2 regions of the Mesorhizobium sp. P2_D6 genome follow, and region 2 is predicted to be linked to the other one. Evidence: predicted binding sites of a transcription regulator. Region 2 holds the regulator's gene; the other holds the start of a gene.

Region 1 (7,691 bases), on a different contig from region 2:
CGCCTCGGTGCTGACAGCCGATGTCACGCTGTCGGGCCGGGCGCGAACGCAGGCCGGCCTTGCCGACAATTCCTTCGATTTCGTCATCATGAACCCGCCCTTCAACGCCTCCGAGGACCGCGCCACACCTGACCCGCTGCGCAGGCAGGCGCATGTCATGGAAGACGGCCTGTTCGAAAGCTGGATCAGAAGTGCGGCCGCGGTCGCCAAGCCGCGCGGTGGCCTGGCCGTCATCGCGCGGCCTGAACAGCTTGGCGATCTCCTCGAGGCGCTGGCGGGCCGCTTCGGCGACGCCGAGATGCTGGCCGTCCACCCACGCCCGGAAGCAGCAGCAATCCGCATTGTCGTGCGGGCAGCACTCGGCGCGCGTGGAAAATTGTCGATCCGCCCGCCTTTGATGCTGCATGCCAAGACGGGCGACGGCCCGTCGGAACGGACCGAGATGATCAACAACGGACTGGCATCGCTGTTCAGCGATTGATTTGGGGCTGAGCATTCCGTTGCCGCAAAGCGGCAGCGCGACATGCATTCGCCCCAAAACCGCGGCATTGCCGTTGGCCAGCAAATCCCTACATGCCCAGAGCAAGATCCGCGCCGCCCGAGGAATTTCTTCCAAAACTGATCTATCTTGCTCTTTTGCCACTGGAGACAGCCACCTCGTGAAACGCCTTTTCAACCGCCTGCTGCCGAAATCCTGGCGCTCCAGCGTCGTCACCATTCCCGTCATCAGGCTGCACGGCACCATCATGCCCGGCGGCGGCCAGTTCCGGCCGAGCCTGTCGCTCGCCTCCACGGCCGCCCTTATCGAAAAGGCGTTCCTGTTCGACGCGCCCGCGGTCGCCATCTCGATCAATTCGCCCGGCGGCTCGCCGGTGCAGTCGCGGCTGATCTTCAAGCGCATCCGTGATCTCGCGGTTGAGAAGAACAAGAAGGTGCTGGTCTTCGTCGAGGATGTGGCGGCCTCGGGCGGCTATATGATCGCGGTCGCCGGCGACGAGATCTTTGCCGATCCGTCCTCCATCGTCGGTTCGATCGGTGTCGTTTCGGCGTCGTTCGGTTTTCCCGAGCTGATGAAGAAGATCGGCGTCGAGCGCCGTGTCCACACCGCCGGCCAGAACAAGGCAGTGCTCGATCCGTTCAAGCCGGAGAAGAAGGAAGATGTCGAGCGCCTGAAGGCGCTGCAGCTCGAAGTGCACGAGACCTTCATCGACCTGGTCAAGGAGCGCCGCGGCTCCAAGCTGAAGGACGATCCGGACCTGTTCACCGGCCTGTTCTGGACCGGCAAGAAGGGGCTGGAGCTTGGCCTTGTCGATGCGTTGAACGATATGCGAACCGTGCTCAAGACCCGTTTCGGGGCGAAAACCCAGCTTCGGCTGATCACGGCCCCGCGCGGCCTGTTCGGCCGCATCGGCCTGTTCGGCTCGAACTTTTCGGCGCCCGATATTGCTGCCGCTGCGGCCAGCGGCATGATCGATGCGGCGGAAGAGCGCGCATTGTGGGCTCGCTTCGGGCTTTGAAAAAGCAGGGAAAGCGTCTAGCATGAAGGCTTGACAGTCTGCCTTGCCGCCTTGCGAGGGAGGAGTTTTGAGATGCCGCAGATCATTTTCTTCGCGATTGTCGGCGCCGCCGCCTATTTCGGCTACCGCACCTTCATCCGCGAGGCCGAGCGCGTGACCGCCAAGGTCCGGCGCACCGAAAAGCAGGCGGCCAACGGCGCCAACGGCACGCTGGTCAAGGATCCCAAGACCGGCGAATACCGCCTGGCCAAGGACTGAGCATCATCCCGTCAACAGCCGACACTGTGGATGCCGCAGCCAGGACATGGCTGGCACCCGCCAAGATAAATCTGGCGCTGCATGTCACCGGCAGGCGTGCCGACGGCTATCATCTGCTTGAGAGCCTGGTCGTTTTCACCCGCTTCGGCGACAGGGTCGAGATCGAACCTGCCGACAGCGATCGGTTCTCCGCAGCGGGCCGCTACGCGACTTCCGTGCCGATAGACGACAGCAATCTGGTGGTGAGGGCGCGCGAGGCGCTGCGCAGCCGGGCAGGCCAGCAGAGCACGCCGCCGGTTGCCATCCGGCTGGAAAAGAACCTGCCGGTCGCCTCCGGCGTCGGCGGCGGTTCGAGTGACGCCGCGGCGGTGCTGCGCGGTCTCGTCCGGACCTGGGAACTCGACATCGGCGAGGCCGAACTGGTGCGGATTGGTCTCACGCTCGGCGCTGATGTGCCGATGTGTCTTTCCGCAAAACCGCTTGTCGCGCGCGGTGTCGGCGACGAGCTGTCACTGGTGCCGGATTTTCCCGCACTCGCCTTGGTGCTGGTCAATCCCGGCGTCGCCGTTTCCACGCCCGACGTGTTCAACGCACTTGGGAAGCGGGACAATGAAGGGCTGCCTCCGCTGCCGCGCGGCTTCGACTTCCACAGCATGCGCAACTGGCTGGAGATCACCCGCAACGATCTCGAGGCCCCGGCGCAGGCGATACAGCCGCCCATCGGCAGGGCGCTTTCCCTGTTGAACCGGGCCGGGGCGGGATTCTCGCGCATGTCGGGATCCGGCGCGACATGCTTCGGCCTGTTCGAGACCGGCAATGTCGCCAAGCGCGCCGCGGCCGAAATCCGCAGCCGCGAACCGGACTGGTTTGTCGCAGCGACGCGCAGCATCGCATCGGAGGGGGCCGATGGCCAAAATTGACGAGAGCCGCCCGTTCATCCCGGTGCGCATCGCGGTGCTGACGGTTTCCGATACACGCAGCCTCGCCGACGACAAATCCGGCCAGACTCTGGCCGACCGCATCGCCGAGGCCGGCCATGTGCTGGCAGCCCGCGATATCGTCACCGACGATCGTGAAAAGATCCGCGGTACGGTCCTGGCATGGTCCCGGGACAAGGAGATCGATGTCGTCATCACCACCGGCGGCACCGGCTTCACCGGCCGCGACGTGACGCCGGAGGCGCTGGAGCCGATCTTCGAAAAGCGCATGGACGGCTTTTCCGAAGTGTTTCATCGCATTTCCTACGACAAGATCGGCACCTCCACCGTCCAGAGCCGGGCGACCGGCGGCGTCGTCAACGCCACCTTCGTCTTCGTGCTGCCGGGCTCGCCCGGCGCCTGCAAGGACGCCTGGGATGGCATCTTGAAGCCGCAGCTCGACTACCGCCACATGCCCTGCAACTTCGTCGAGATCATGCCGCGCCTGGACGAGCATTTGCGCCGCGGCAAGGCCGGCTCGTAAAGCAAGGCGGATAGCCGTTCAGCGCTGCCTTTGTCAGGCGGAATGGCAGCTACGCCTTCGAGAGGTCATTTCCTGCGAGTTGCCTAAGGCGTAGTCTGCGGCCAAGTCACTCAAGGCGGAATGATCCGATGAGAACGTATCGCGGCGGCTGCCATTGCGGCGCCATCCACCTGACATTCGAAACTGGCATCGAACCATCCGACATGGAGATCCGCGCCTGCCAATGCGCGTTCTGCGTCAGGCATGGCTCGCGCGCTGCCGCTGACCCGCAGGGACGATTGATCGTCTCCGTCGAGGATGAAGCCCGACTGCACCGATACCGGTTCGGATTGCGCACCGCCGACTATCTCATCTGCCGCGACTGCGGCGTCTATGTCGCGGCAGTGACCACCGATGGTGGCAACCCCAGGGCGATCGTCATCGTCAATGCGCTGGACGACCGACTGCGGTTCAGCCGCGAGCCGGTTCCAATGGACTATGATGCCGAGAGCCGCGAGGGCCGCATCGCCCGACGGCAGGCGCGCTGGATGCCGGTGGAGATCAAGGTCAGCGGATGACCGGTTCGCCGTGGAAGCGGCGGCGCGAGGGCGGCGACACACCGAAGCCGACCTCCATCATCAGCCGCGGCGTGCGTGACGGCACGGTGCCCATGTGGAAGCCGAACGGATCCTCGACAAAGCCGAGACCGGCCTCGCCGGTCAGCGTGACCGGGCTATCGTCGCCATAGACCTTGAGCACCTCTTCCGCCGGATGGCCGACCAGCAGCGTCAGCTGGTGCTTGAGGCTGCGCATGTTGTGACTGCCCCTGACGTACACATGCGGGCCAGTGCCGGCATCGCAAGGCTTCAGGTAGAAGAAGAATTTCAGCATCCGCCAGTCGTCGAGATCGAAATGGTATTTGCCGAGGGAGGCAAGGTTCTTGTCGGCATCGGAGGCCTCGCCAGTCGGAAAGCTCCACCAGACGCGCGTGGTGATCAGCTTTGCCTGCCCGCCGAGATAGTGCTGGGCGATGTCGAGCAGAAGCGGATCGTTCTGGATGGCGAGCGCCGCCTTGCAGCCGAGGATGCGCTCGAAATAGTGGCCGCTGAGCAAGGAACGGCCGAAACGCTTCTCTGCCTCGGCATGATCCCCAGGCATGAATTCGAGCCGGCGATCGAAATTGCCGAAGCATGGCGTGCTTTGCGCGAAGCTGGCGATCTCCTCATGGATCGCCTGCGGCAGCACCAGACCAGAGAACAACCCATCGCTGCGCAGCGTTTCGACGATCGAGTTGAGCTCGACGTCCTTGAACATCGTAGCTCCAAAACTCTGCGCCGGGCGCGCGGCTTTGGCGCCCAGCCAGTGCAGCTTGCGCGCCGGCATGGTGCGGGCAAGCATGAACATTGGCAGCCAGGCCGGGTTCTCGCGCATATCCTTGAGATAGGTCGGGATGCGCACAGCGATGCGGCGGAGCAGGCTGCCATTGCGAGCGATGGCTTCCAGGCTGGCGGCGCCGGATTTGTCAGCGGTCGAAAGGTTCATCGGGGTCCTCAGGTATGAACGGCAGCCGACACAGCGTCGGTTGCTCACCGCTCCGGCAATACCCAAACCCAATTGTCCCGCACTGAGGGGAATGCTACCCCCGTGTCATATTTTGTGCAATGCACAACAGACAACGCACCTGCAAAATTCACGCGAGCTAATGAACGGGCAAAGCTTCGGGCGCCCGCGAACGGCCGAGCAAAAGCACCTTACTTCGGCGGCGCCACCCAGATCTCGGCATTGAGCCTCTTCGTCGCCAGGCCACGAGCGATGGCCTCGGCGCTACGGGCGCTTTTAGCCAGGGACGAAGCTTGGCGCTTGCTGATGACCAGCCCTTCGGCCAGCGCCCGGTTTCCCCGGAGCACCCGCGCCAGGAACGGTGCGCGGCTGCCGCGCGAACGGGAAAAGCGCGCCGGCATGGTTTGCCGCGCCGTGTGGGCGACAACGTCATCGATCCAGCCTTCCGAAAGCCGCGCGCCAGGTTCCAGAAACAGCAGCCAGTCGCCTTTCGCCTGCCGGATCCCGGCGGCAATGCCGCCGGCGACGAAATGGCAGCCGGCGTGATCGGCGACACGATGCGTCTGGTCGGTCGAGCCGGTGTCGCACACGATGACATCGCGCACCACGCCCTCGACCGCGCCGCCGATCAGCGAGGCGAGCGTGCGGGCAAGGCCCTCTTCGTCATCTCGGGTTTCGATAAGAACGCTGAGCATATTTAGCCGAATAGCGGAAAGCCTGGCGCAGCGCCAGTTTTGCATTGCACAACAAAAAAGTTCTTGCTTTGTTCTCGTCGGCAAAATAGGATTATTTTCATGAACAGACCGAATCGACAGCCAGCCGACAGTCCCTGGGAGAGGGCGAAAATGGAACATATCGTGCGTGCGGACATTGCAGCCTTCGGGGCAGGAAGAGCCGAAATGGCCAATGCGATGATCGAACAGAGCGGCATGCGCGTCCGTCCGGACCGCAACCGCGGCCGTTCGGCCGGCATCAATCCATCCGGTCGCTTCGAGCCCGTCAGCCGGCATGTGTTCGACGATGGCTGGAATTCGCTGGAGGAACTGCCGCCGTTCAAGACCGAGGTGCAGGTCGAGAAGCCGCGCACCATCATCACCCGCAACGAATCGCCCGACATCTCCTTCGACCGTTCGATCAATCCCTATCGCGGCTGTGAGCATGGCTGCGTCTATTGTTTCGCGCGGCCGACCCATTCCTTCATGGGCCTGTCGCCGGGGCTGGATTTCGAATCGAAGCTGTTTGCCAAGCCGGATGCGGCGCGGCTGCTCGACAAGGAACTGTCGAAGGACGGCTACCAGCCGCGCACCATCGCCATCGGCACCAACACCGATCCCTACCAGCCGATCGAGAAGCAATACCGGATCATGCGCGAGATCCTCGAAGTGCTGGAGGCGCGCGGCCATCCGGTCGGCATCGTCACCAAGTCCGCCTTGGTGACGCGCGACATCGACATATTGTCGCGGATGGCCGAACGCGGGCTTGCCAAGGTGGCGCTGTCGGTGACGACGATGGACCGCATGCTGGCGCGCACCATGGAGCCGCGCGCGTCAACGCCGACCAAGCGGCTGGAGGCGATAAGGCAGCTTTCGGATGCAGGCATTCCGGCCTCGGTCATGGTGGCGCCGATCATCCCCGGCCTGACCGATCAGGAGATGGAGCGCATCCTCGATTCGGCTCGTGCTGCCGGCGCCCGTGAAGCCGGCTATGTCATCTTGCGCCTGCCGCTGGAAGTGGCGCCGATCTTCAAGGACTGGCTGCTGCGCCACTATCCCGACCGCTACCGGCACGTGATGTCGCTGATCCGTTCGATGCGCGACGGCAAGGATTACGATTCGGAGTGGGGCAAGCGCATGAAAGGCGCCGGACCCTATGCCTGGCAGATCGGCCGACGTTTCGAGATTACTGCCAAGCGGCTCGGCCTCAATGCCGAGCGGCGGACGCTCAGGACCGACCAGTTCGTCGCCGCCGCCAATGCGACCGAGCAGCTGATGCTGCTGTGAAGACCATCCCTGCCCCGCCATCGTTGGCTGGGCAGGCGAAGAAATCCCGTCCGGCCTGTCCCCCGGCCTGCAGACGGTGCCCTCCCGGTCTTGCCCCACTCGACCCTGGAGGGACTTGCGGAGAATCGGAGCCGATGCGAACCTCGCCGCAACATGGCTCGCGCGCGTTCCGATTCTCCGCTTCTTTTCGAAATCGTCGAGAAGCCCGACTTCTCCTTCGAGACGAAGGCGATGGCCGAAGGTCTGTGGCCTGTCGCAGGCATGGATGAAGCCGGCCGCGGTCCGCTCGCCGGGCCGGTGGTTGCGGCAGCCGTGATCCTCGATCCCGCCAACATTCCCGACGGCCTCGACGATTCCAAGCGGCTCAACCATTTGCAGCGCGAGGCGCTGTTCCTGAAAATCCTCGGCTCCGCGCTCGGCGTGTCGATGGCCTCGGTGAGCGCCGAAGGCATCGACGGCAGCAACATCCTCAAGGCGAGCCTGGAGGCGATGCGCCGTGCCCTCGCCGGCCTGCCGATACAGGCGAAGCTGGCGCTGGCCGACGGCCGCGACGTACCGCCGGGTCTCATTTGCGAGGGGCGCGCGCTGATCAAGGGCGACCAGCGCTCGCAGTCGATCGCCGCCGCCTCGATCGTCGCCAAGGTGATGCGCGACCGCATGATGTGCGGTTGCGGCAGCCACCACGAGCGCTACGGGTTCGAAGTCCATATGGGTTACGCCACGGTCCGGCATCGGACGGCGATCGAAGCGCATGGGCCGGTGGCAAGGCTGCACCGGGCGTCGTTCGCGCCGTTCAGGCTGGGCGGGGTTGAGGTGGCGGAAGAAGAGGGTTTTGCCGGGTTGGAGTGAGCCGGCGGCGGCACTGCTGATCTCCCCCCTTGTGGGGGTTGAGGAGCGGTCCGCGAAGCGGACGGAA
Region 2 (7,691 bases):
TGCGCGCCGGCATTCCGGACGAGGTCAACGAGGCTATGCGGCGCACTGGCATCTACCACATCATCTCCATTTCCGGCCTGCACATGGCGCTGGTCGCCGGCACCATCATGGCATTGTTGCGCGGCGCCTTCGCGCTGTTTCCCGATTTCTCCTCGCGCCGGCCTGTCAAGAAATATGCCGCCGCAGCGGCACTTGTTTCCATCGCCGCCTATCTCGTCATTTCAGGCATCGTGGTTGCCGCCGAGCGCAGCTTCATCATGCTGGCGGTCATGCTTGTCGCGGTGCTGTTTGATCGCGCAGCGCTGACCATGCGCAATCTGGCGATCTCGGCCATCGCCGTCATCCTTGTGTCGCCGCATGAGGTTGTCGGCCCGAGTTTCCAGATGTCGTTTGCGGCCACCGCCGCCCTTGTCGGCGCCTATGCCGGCTGGGCCGACTACCGTGCCGACAAGGTGAGAACGCCGCCCGCAAGGCGCTCGTTCGTCGGCTTTCTGTCGCGAAGATTCCTGCTGGCCATGGGCGGCCTCGCCATGACCTCGATCATTGCCGGAAGTGCCACCGCGCTATTCGCCATCTGGCATTTCCAGCGCGTGTCGCCACTCAGCCTGCTCGCAAATCTGGCCGTGATGCCGATTGTGTCGTTGATCGTCATGCCCTTCGCCGTGCTCAGCGCGCTGGCGATGCCGTTCGGCGCCGATGGACCGTTCCTTTATGTGATGGGCAAGGGCCTGGCGGCGATGATCGCCATCTCCGCCTGGATTTCCGAACGTTCGCCGGTCGATGCCGTCGGCCTGATCTCTATCCGCTCGGTGCTGCTGGTGGCGGTCGCCCTCGTCATCGCCACCATGGCCACCACGTGGCTGAGGCTGGCGGCCGTGCCTTTCGCGCTGGCCGGCCTGTTGACTGTGCCACAGGTGCGCACGCCCGATCTGCTTATCTCGGAAGATGCGCATCTGGTGGCATTGCCGATCGGCGGCGGCGAACTCGCGCTCAACCGGGAACGCTGGAACGAATTCACCACCGATAATTGGAAACGGGCATTGAGAGCCGAAACCATTATCCCGCCTGAGATTTTCGAGGCAACGGACACGCGGTTCGATCTAGACCCGCTCGACCTGCCGCCAGGCTCGCCCTTCTATTGCACAGGCAATCTCTGCATTGCCCGGCATCCGGCCGGAGCCATCATCGCGCTGGCAAAAGACCGCAACACAGCGCGGCCAGCCTGCGCTTTCGCGAGCCTGATCGTCATCGACGACGCCACCGCCTACAATCCGTGCCGCGACCCGCTGGTGCTGGTCGTGACCAAGAAGCAACTTGCCCGCGATGGCAGTGCCGCCGTCTTCTTCGACCCACAATCGGCCGCGACAGCGCCAATGATCCGTTTCGCCGTCGACAAGCCCTATCGTCCCTGGCACGAGCAACGCCGCTTCTCACGCGAAGCACGCGGTCTGCCGCCTTACAAGCGGCTCGAAAAGTAAGCCGGCTCAGTAGCGCCGGATCAGGCCGACCAGCTTGCCCTGCACCTTGACCCTGTCCGGCCCGAAGATGCGGGTTTCGTAGGCCGGGTTGGCGGCTTCCAGCGCGATCGAGGCGCCCTTGCGGCGGAAGCGCTTCAACGTCGCTTCCTCTTCATCGACCAGCGCCACCACGATCTCGCCGGGGCTCGCCGTATCGGCATTGCGGATGATCACCGTATCGCCGTCGAAAATGCCGGCCTCGATCATCGAGTCACCCTTGACCTCGAGCGCATAGTGTTCGCCGCCCATGATCATGTCCGGCGGCACCGAGATCGAATGCGTCTGGTGCTGGATTGCGTCGATCGGCACACCGGCGGCGATGCGGCCCATCACCGGGATCGACACCGCGGAAACGGCGTCGTCATTGCCGGCCGACATCGAACGAGACGAGGAGGCCGGCTTGATCTGGCGGCCGAGACCGCCTTGGCCCTGACCGCCTTGGCCGAGACTGCCCTGGATGATGCTTGGCGAAAACTTCTTCGCCGCATTGAGGCCGGGTGCGATCGAGTCGGGCAGCCGCAGCACCTCGAGCGCGCGCGCCCGGTTCGGCAACCGGCGAATGAAGCCACGCTCCTCAAGCGCCGTGATCAGGCGGTGAATGCCGGACTTGGACGCGAGGTCGAGCGCCTCCTTCATCTCGTCGAAAGACGGCGGGATTCCGCTCTCCTTCAGGCGTTCATGGATGAACATCAGAAGTTCATGTTGTTTACGCGTCAGCATCGCGGCCCCCACGGGTTCTGAAACCAGAATCGGAAAAAACAAACCCAGAACAAACACTATCTGTTCCAGTTGTGTTCCGCAACCTTTTAAAGTTTAATGAATGTGTTGACGTTTTGTTCAGCGTAACATCAGGACGCTGCAGGCGGCACCCGCGGCGGCGGCCGGAGCGAAGGGCTCGCGCACGATCAAGCCGTTGGCGTCGGCCAGCATTCTCAGCATCGAGGAATCCTGGATGCCGAACGGCGTCGCCACCCGTGCGCCGGTTTCTTCGCTCACCACGGCGCGCACATAGTCTTGCCTCAGATCATTGGCCGCCATCGCGGCGCCAAGCTGCGCCGGGCGGATGTCCTGCCGGTACGTGCGGCCGCCGAGCTGCGCCAAAAGCGGCTTCAAGAACAGCTGCGAACAGACCAGGCTCGCCACGGGATTGCCGGGCAGGCCGATGCACCTGATGTCGCCGAGACGCCCGAACATCAGCGGCTTGCCCGGGCGCATGGCGAGCTTCCAGAAATCGAGCTTCATGCCTTCGCCGGTCAGCACGTCGTGCACGAGGTCGTGGTCGCCAACCGAGGCGCCGCCGAGCGTGACGATGACGTCGGCCTTTGCCGCGACCGCCTTGCGCACCAGCGCCGCTATGTCGGCCTTGCGATCTGCCGCGATGCCGAGATCAAGCGCTTCGGCGCCGACAGACTGCGCGGCGGCCGCGACGCCGTAAGCGTTGGAGGAGATGATCTGATCCGGACCGGGGTCACGCCCCGGCGGCAGCAACTCGTCGCCGGTGGCGATGATGGCGACCAGCGGCCGGCGCACGACGTTGAGCAGTGGATGATTGGCCGACGCCGCAAGCGACAATGCGGCCGGATCGAGCACGCGACCTTGTTGCAGGAGCAGGTCGCCTTGCGAGAAATCCAATCCACGACGGCGGATATTACAGTCTTTTGCGGTCGGCTCGGTGACCTCGATATGGCCATTGCCAAGGTCGCGGACATTCTCCTGGATGACGATCGTGTCGGCACCTTCGGGCAGCGGCGCGCCGGTAAAAATGCGGACAGCCTCCGCCCTGCCGACTGAGCCGGCAAAGCCGCGGCCGGCCGGCGCCATGCCGATCACCGAAAGCCGCGTCGGGGCGGATGCCACATCCTGCGCCCGCGCGGCATAGCCGTCCATGGCTGAGGCGTTGAAGGGCGGCTGGGTGCGTAGCGCCACGACAGGCTCCGCCAGCACCCGGCCGGCCGCATCGGCCAGCGCGATGCTTTCACCCGGTAGCGCCGCAGCGCCGTCGAGGAGGCGTTGAAGCGCCTCGGCGACCGGAACCAGCGCCATTTACGAACCCGCCTTGTAGTCGCCGGACTTGCCGCCGGTCTTTTCCACCAGCCTTATGCCGGAAATCACCATGGCGCGGTCGGCCGCCTTGGCCATGTCGTATATGGTCAGGCAGGCCACGGATGCCGCGGTCAGCGCCTCCATCTCGACCCCGGTCTTGCCGGTGACGCGGGCGAGCGCGGTGACCCTGAGGCCGGGCAAAGCGGGGTCCGGCTCGATGTCGACCGACACCTTGGTCAACAGCAGCGGATGGCAGAGCGGGATCAGCTCATGCGTCTTCTTGGCCGCCATGATGCCGGCGATGCGCGCTGTGCCCAGCACATCGCCCTTCTTGGCGTCGCCATCGAGGATCATCTTCAGGGTTTCAGGCCGCATCGAGACAAAGCCCTCCGCGATTGCCGTGCGCGTCGTCTCCTCCTTGTCGCCGACATCGACCATGTTGGCCTCGCCCTTGGCGCCGAGATGGGTGAGGGCGGCTGTCATCGTCAGATGGCCTCTGCCGTCGCCTTGCCTGTCAAAAGCAGGCGCGTTGCCGCCGCGACATCCTCTTGCCGCATCAGGCTTTCGCCGACGAGGAAGGTTTCGATGCCGGTCTTTTGCATCCTGAGGCAGTCGTCGTGGCTGAAAATGCCGCTCTCGCTGACCAACAAGCGGCCTCCCGGCACCATCGACGCCAGACGCTCCGAAGTTTCGAGACTGGTCTCGAATGTCCTGAGGTTGCGGTTGTTGATGCCGATCAGCTGCGATGACAGTTTTACCGCGCGCTGCGTCTCGGCCTCGTCATGCACCTCGATCAGCGCATCCATGCCGAGTTCGAATGCGGTCGCTTCCAGTTCGCTTGCCAGCGCATCATCGACGCTGGCCATGATGATCAAGATGGCGTCGGCGCCCCAGGCGCGTGCCTCGTAGACCTGGTAGGGATCGAACAGGAAATCCTTGCGCAGCGCCGGCAGCGACACCGCCTTGCGCGCGTTGGTGAGAAATTCCGGCGCGCCCTGGAAGGACGGCGCATCGGTCAGCACCGAAAGACAGGCAGCGCCGCCTTTCTGATAGGCTTGCGCCAGCGCCGGCGGGTCGAAATCGGCGCGGATCAACCCTTTGGAAGGGCTCGCCTTCTTGATTTCGGCGATCAGGGCAAAGTTGCCCGACCTACGCTTCGCCTCGAGCGCCCTGAGAAAGCCGCGCGGCGCGTCCGCGTCCTTGGCCCGCGCCTTGATCTCGGCCAGCGGGATCCGCGCTTTCGCAGCCGCGATCTCGTCACGCTTGTAGGCCTCGATCTTGCGCAGAATGTCAGCCACGGCTCTATCCGTTCGAAATCTCGACCAGCCTGTCGAGCACGCCGAGCGCCCGGCCGCTGTCGATGGCTTGTGCCGCCGCCGCCATGCCGTCGGCCAGCGTTGTCGCCTTGCCCGCCACCACCATGCCGGCGCCGGCATTCATCAGCACCGTGTCGCGATAGGCGCCGGCAGCGCCGCCCAGCATGTCGCGCAACGCCTTGGCGTTGTAGGCGGCGTCGCCGCCGCGCAACTCGTCCTTGGTGTGGCGCTGCAAACCGACCGCTTCGGGGGAGAGCGTAAAATGGCGGATCTCGCCGCCGGCCAGTTCCGCAACTTGCGTCTCGCCAGTGGTGGTGATCTCGTCATAGCCGTCGCCATGGACGACCCAGGCGTGGTCTGTGCCCAGCGCTTTCAACGTCTCGGCCACCGGCACGATCCATTCCGGCAGGAAAACGCCGACCATCTGGCGGCTGACGCTGGCCGGATTGGACAGCGGGCCAAGCAGGTTGAAGATGGTGCGGGTGCCGAGCTCGACGCGGGTCGGGCCGACATGCTTCATCGCCGGATGATGCGCCGGCGCGAACATGAAGCCGACGCCGGCCTCATGGATGCAGCGGCCGATCGTCTCCGGCGGGATATCGATCTTGACGCCGAGCGCAACCAGCACGTCGGCGGCGCCCGTCAGCGACGACAGGCCGCGATTGCCATGCTTTGCCACCGGCACGCCGCAACCGGCGATGACGAAGGCCGAAGCCGTCGAGATGTTGACCGAATGGGAGTTGTCGCCGCCGGTGCCGACGATGTCGATGGCGCCTTCAGGCGCTTCGACGCGCAGCATCTTGGCGCGCATGGTGGCAACGGCGCCGGAGATCTCGCTCACCGTCTCGCCGCGCACGCGCAGCGCCATCAGGAAGCCGCCGATCTGGCCCGGCGTCGCGTCGCCCGACATGATGATGTCGAAGGCTTCGCGCGCTTCCTCGAAGGTAAGCGCGGTCCCGGTGGCGACCTTGGCGATATGGATCTTGAGGGCGCTCATAGGGCCAAAACGTTCATTGGGCTACGGCTTGTGCAACGGCGGCCTGGTCGATGCTGACGGCGTATTGCGTCTGCAATTGCGCCACCAACTGGTCGAGCAGATCGTCGGACATGCCTTGCGTGAAGGATTTCTGCGCGTCGTCGGGAACCGAACTGGCGTCGGCTCCGGCCGGCTCGAACACTTCGGCCACCTTGAACAGAATCTGGCCTTCGCCGGTGGGCGAGGGGATCAGCCCTGTGCCGCCTTCGCCGACGCCGAACATCGCTGCAGCGCCGTCCTTGCCGAAATCGACGTCGTCGGCCTCGCGCTTCACGCCGCGCTTGGTCTGCTTTTCGAGCTTCAGTTCGCGGGCGATGACATCGAGTGTGGTGCCGGCCTTGAGGCGTTTGTCGAGTTCGTCTGCCTTCGCGGTCAGCCGCTTGGTCGTTTCCTCGGTCGTCCAGTCGGCCACCACCCTCTGGCGAACCTCGTCCAGCGTGCGGTCGCGAGCCGGCGTGATCGATGTCAGCTCGTAGAATACGAAGCCATTGTTGGTCGTGGTCAGGGCTTCATTCTCGGTGTTGGGCTCAGCCTCGAACACCGCCTTGATCAGGTCAGGCGATGCCGGCAGGTCTTTGATGATGGTCCCGTCCGGCTTGAGGCCGGTGCGGTCGATGGCCTCGACGGTGACGTCCTTGAGCTTCAGTTTGGCGGCGGCTTCGGCGAGCGTGCTGCCGGCGGCGCGGGTGTCTTCGTAATTGTCGTGCACGTCGAGCAGGATGCGGCTTGCTTCGCCCAGTGCCAGATCCTTGCGGATCTGGTCAGACACTTCGGCCAGCGGCTTCACCACTTCCGGCTTGATCTCGGTGACGCGCAAAAGCACCGGGCCGAACGTGCCCTGGACGACCGAGCTGACTTCGTTGACGGCAAGCGCGAATGCGGCATCGGCGACCGCCTTGTCGCTGATCTTGTCCTTGGAGAGCGTGCCAAGCAGCGTATCGGCCTGGGTCTTTCCTTGCGCGGTGACGATCTTGTCGAAGGTGGCGCCCGTCTTCAGCGAATCGGACGCGGCCTTGGCGGCGTCCAGCGTCGGAAACACCAGCTGTTCGATGGTGCGCATTTCCGGCGTGGTGTAGCGCCCTTTGTTCTTGTTGTAGTCGTCGCTGACCTGCTGGTCGGTCACGGCGCTGATATCCATGATGTCTTCAGGCTCGAGCCGGACATAGGAGAATTTGCGGTATTCCGGCGCCGCGTAGGTTTTCTTGTTGGTCTCGAAATAGGCCTGAAGCACGCTGTCGGATGGTGCCTGGATCGGCTCGACCAGCGCCTTCGGCAAGGTCAAATAGTCGATGGTGCGGTCTTCGCCGCGATAGAGCGCGACCGCCTTGAAGAAGGTGTCCGGAGCCTTGAGGCCGTCCGAAACCGCCTCGACGATCTGCTGGCGCACCGCCACCTGAGCCCGGTTCTTCAGATAGTCCTCCGGCCGCATGCCGAGTTCGCGCAGCCGGGATTCGAACAGCCGGCGATCGAACTGGCCATTCGGGCCCTGGAAGGCAGGTTCCTGGCGCGTCAGTTCGGCCAGCCTGTCCTTGGAGAAGCCAAGTCCGAGCTTGCGCGCCTGTTCGTCGAGGACGGCGCCCGACACAAGCTGCGCCAGCACCTGGTTGTCGATGCCATAGGCCTTGGCCTGCTCGCGGCTGATGCGCTGGCCGATCTGCTGCTGCAGCATGTTGATCTGGCGATCGTAGGCGAGGCGGTATTCGGTGATCGACACGGTGGTGCTGCCGGCGGTTATGACCGCGTGATGGCCGGCCATGAAGCCGCCCGCCAAGCGGGTGG

What was found. The regulator LexA, encoded in region 2, represses DNA repair genes until DNA is damaged. The targets are predictions, from matches to a motif close to TGTTCNNNNTGTGTTCNG.
Region 1: AC1D1L_RS14625 (PA0069 family radical SAM protein) is a predicted target of LexA. The motif match lies at 5,529-5,546, and genes of this name have one in related genera.

Annotation. Positions count from the first base shown of each region.
Region 1 is NZ_JBFUEG010000006.1:61,526-69,216, reverse strand. Features, by position in the region: gene AC1D1L_RS14665 (tRNA1(Val) (adenine(37)-N6)-methyltransferase) at 1-481, shown strand, start outside; gene AC1D1L_RS14660 (S49 family peptidase) at 660-1,517, shown strand; gene AC1D1L_RS14655 (hypothetical protein) at 1,590-1,775, shown strand; gene AC1D1L_RS14650 (4-(cytidine 5'-diphospho)-2-C-methyl-D-erythritol kinase) at 1,802-2,695, shown strand; gene moaB (molybdenum cofactor biosynthesis protein B) at 2,682-3,236, shown strand; gene AC1D1L_RS14640 (GFA family protein) at 3,365-3,793, shown strand; gene AC1D1L_RS14635 (hypothetical protein) at 3,783-4,757, opposite strand; gene AC1D1L_RS14630 (glycosyltransferase) at 4,967-5,470, opposite strand; gene AC1D1L_RS14625 (PA0069 family radical SAM protein) at 5,621-6,775, shown strand; gene AC1D1L_RS14620 (ribonuclease HII) at 6,929-7,624, shown strand.
Region 2 is NZ_JBFUEG010000003.1:125,236-132,926, reverse strand. Features, by position in the region: gene AC1D1L_RS06990 (ComEC/Rec2 family competence protein) at 1-1,478, shown strand, start outside; gene lexA (transcriptional repressor LexA) at 1,485-2,237, opposite strand; gene AC1D1L_RS06980 (molybdopterin molybdotransferase MoeA) at 2,355-3,560, opposite strand; gene moaC (cyclic pyranopterin monophosphate synthase MoaC) at 3,561-4,043, opposite strand; gene trpC (indole-3-glycerol phosphate synthase TrpC) at 4,046-4,858, opposite strand; gene trpD (anthranilate phosphoribosyltransferase) at 4,863-5,873, opposite strand; gene AC1D1L_RS06960 (peptidyl-prolyl cis-trans isomerase) at 5,887-7,691, opposite strand, start outside.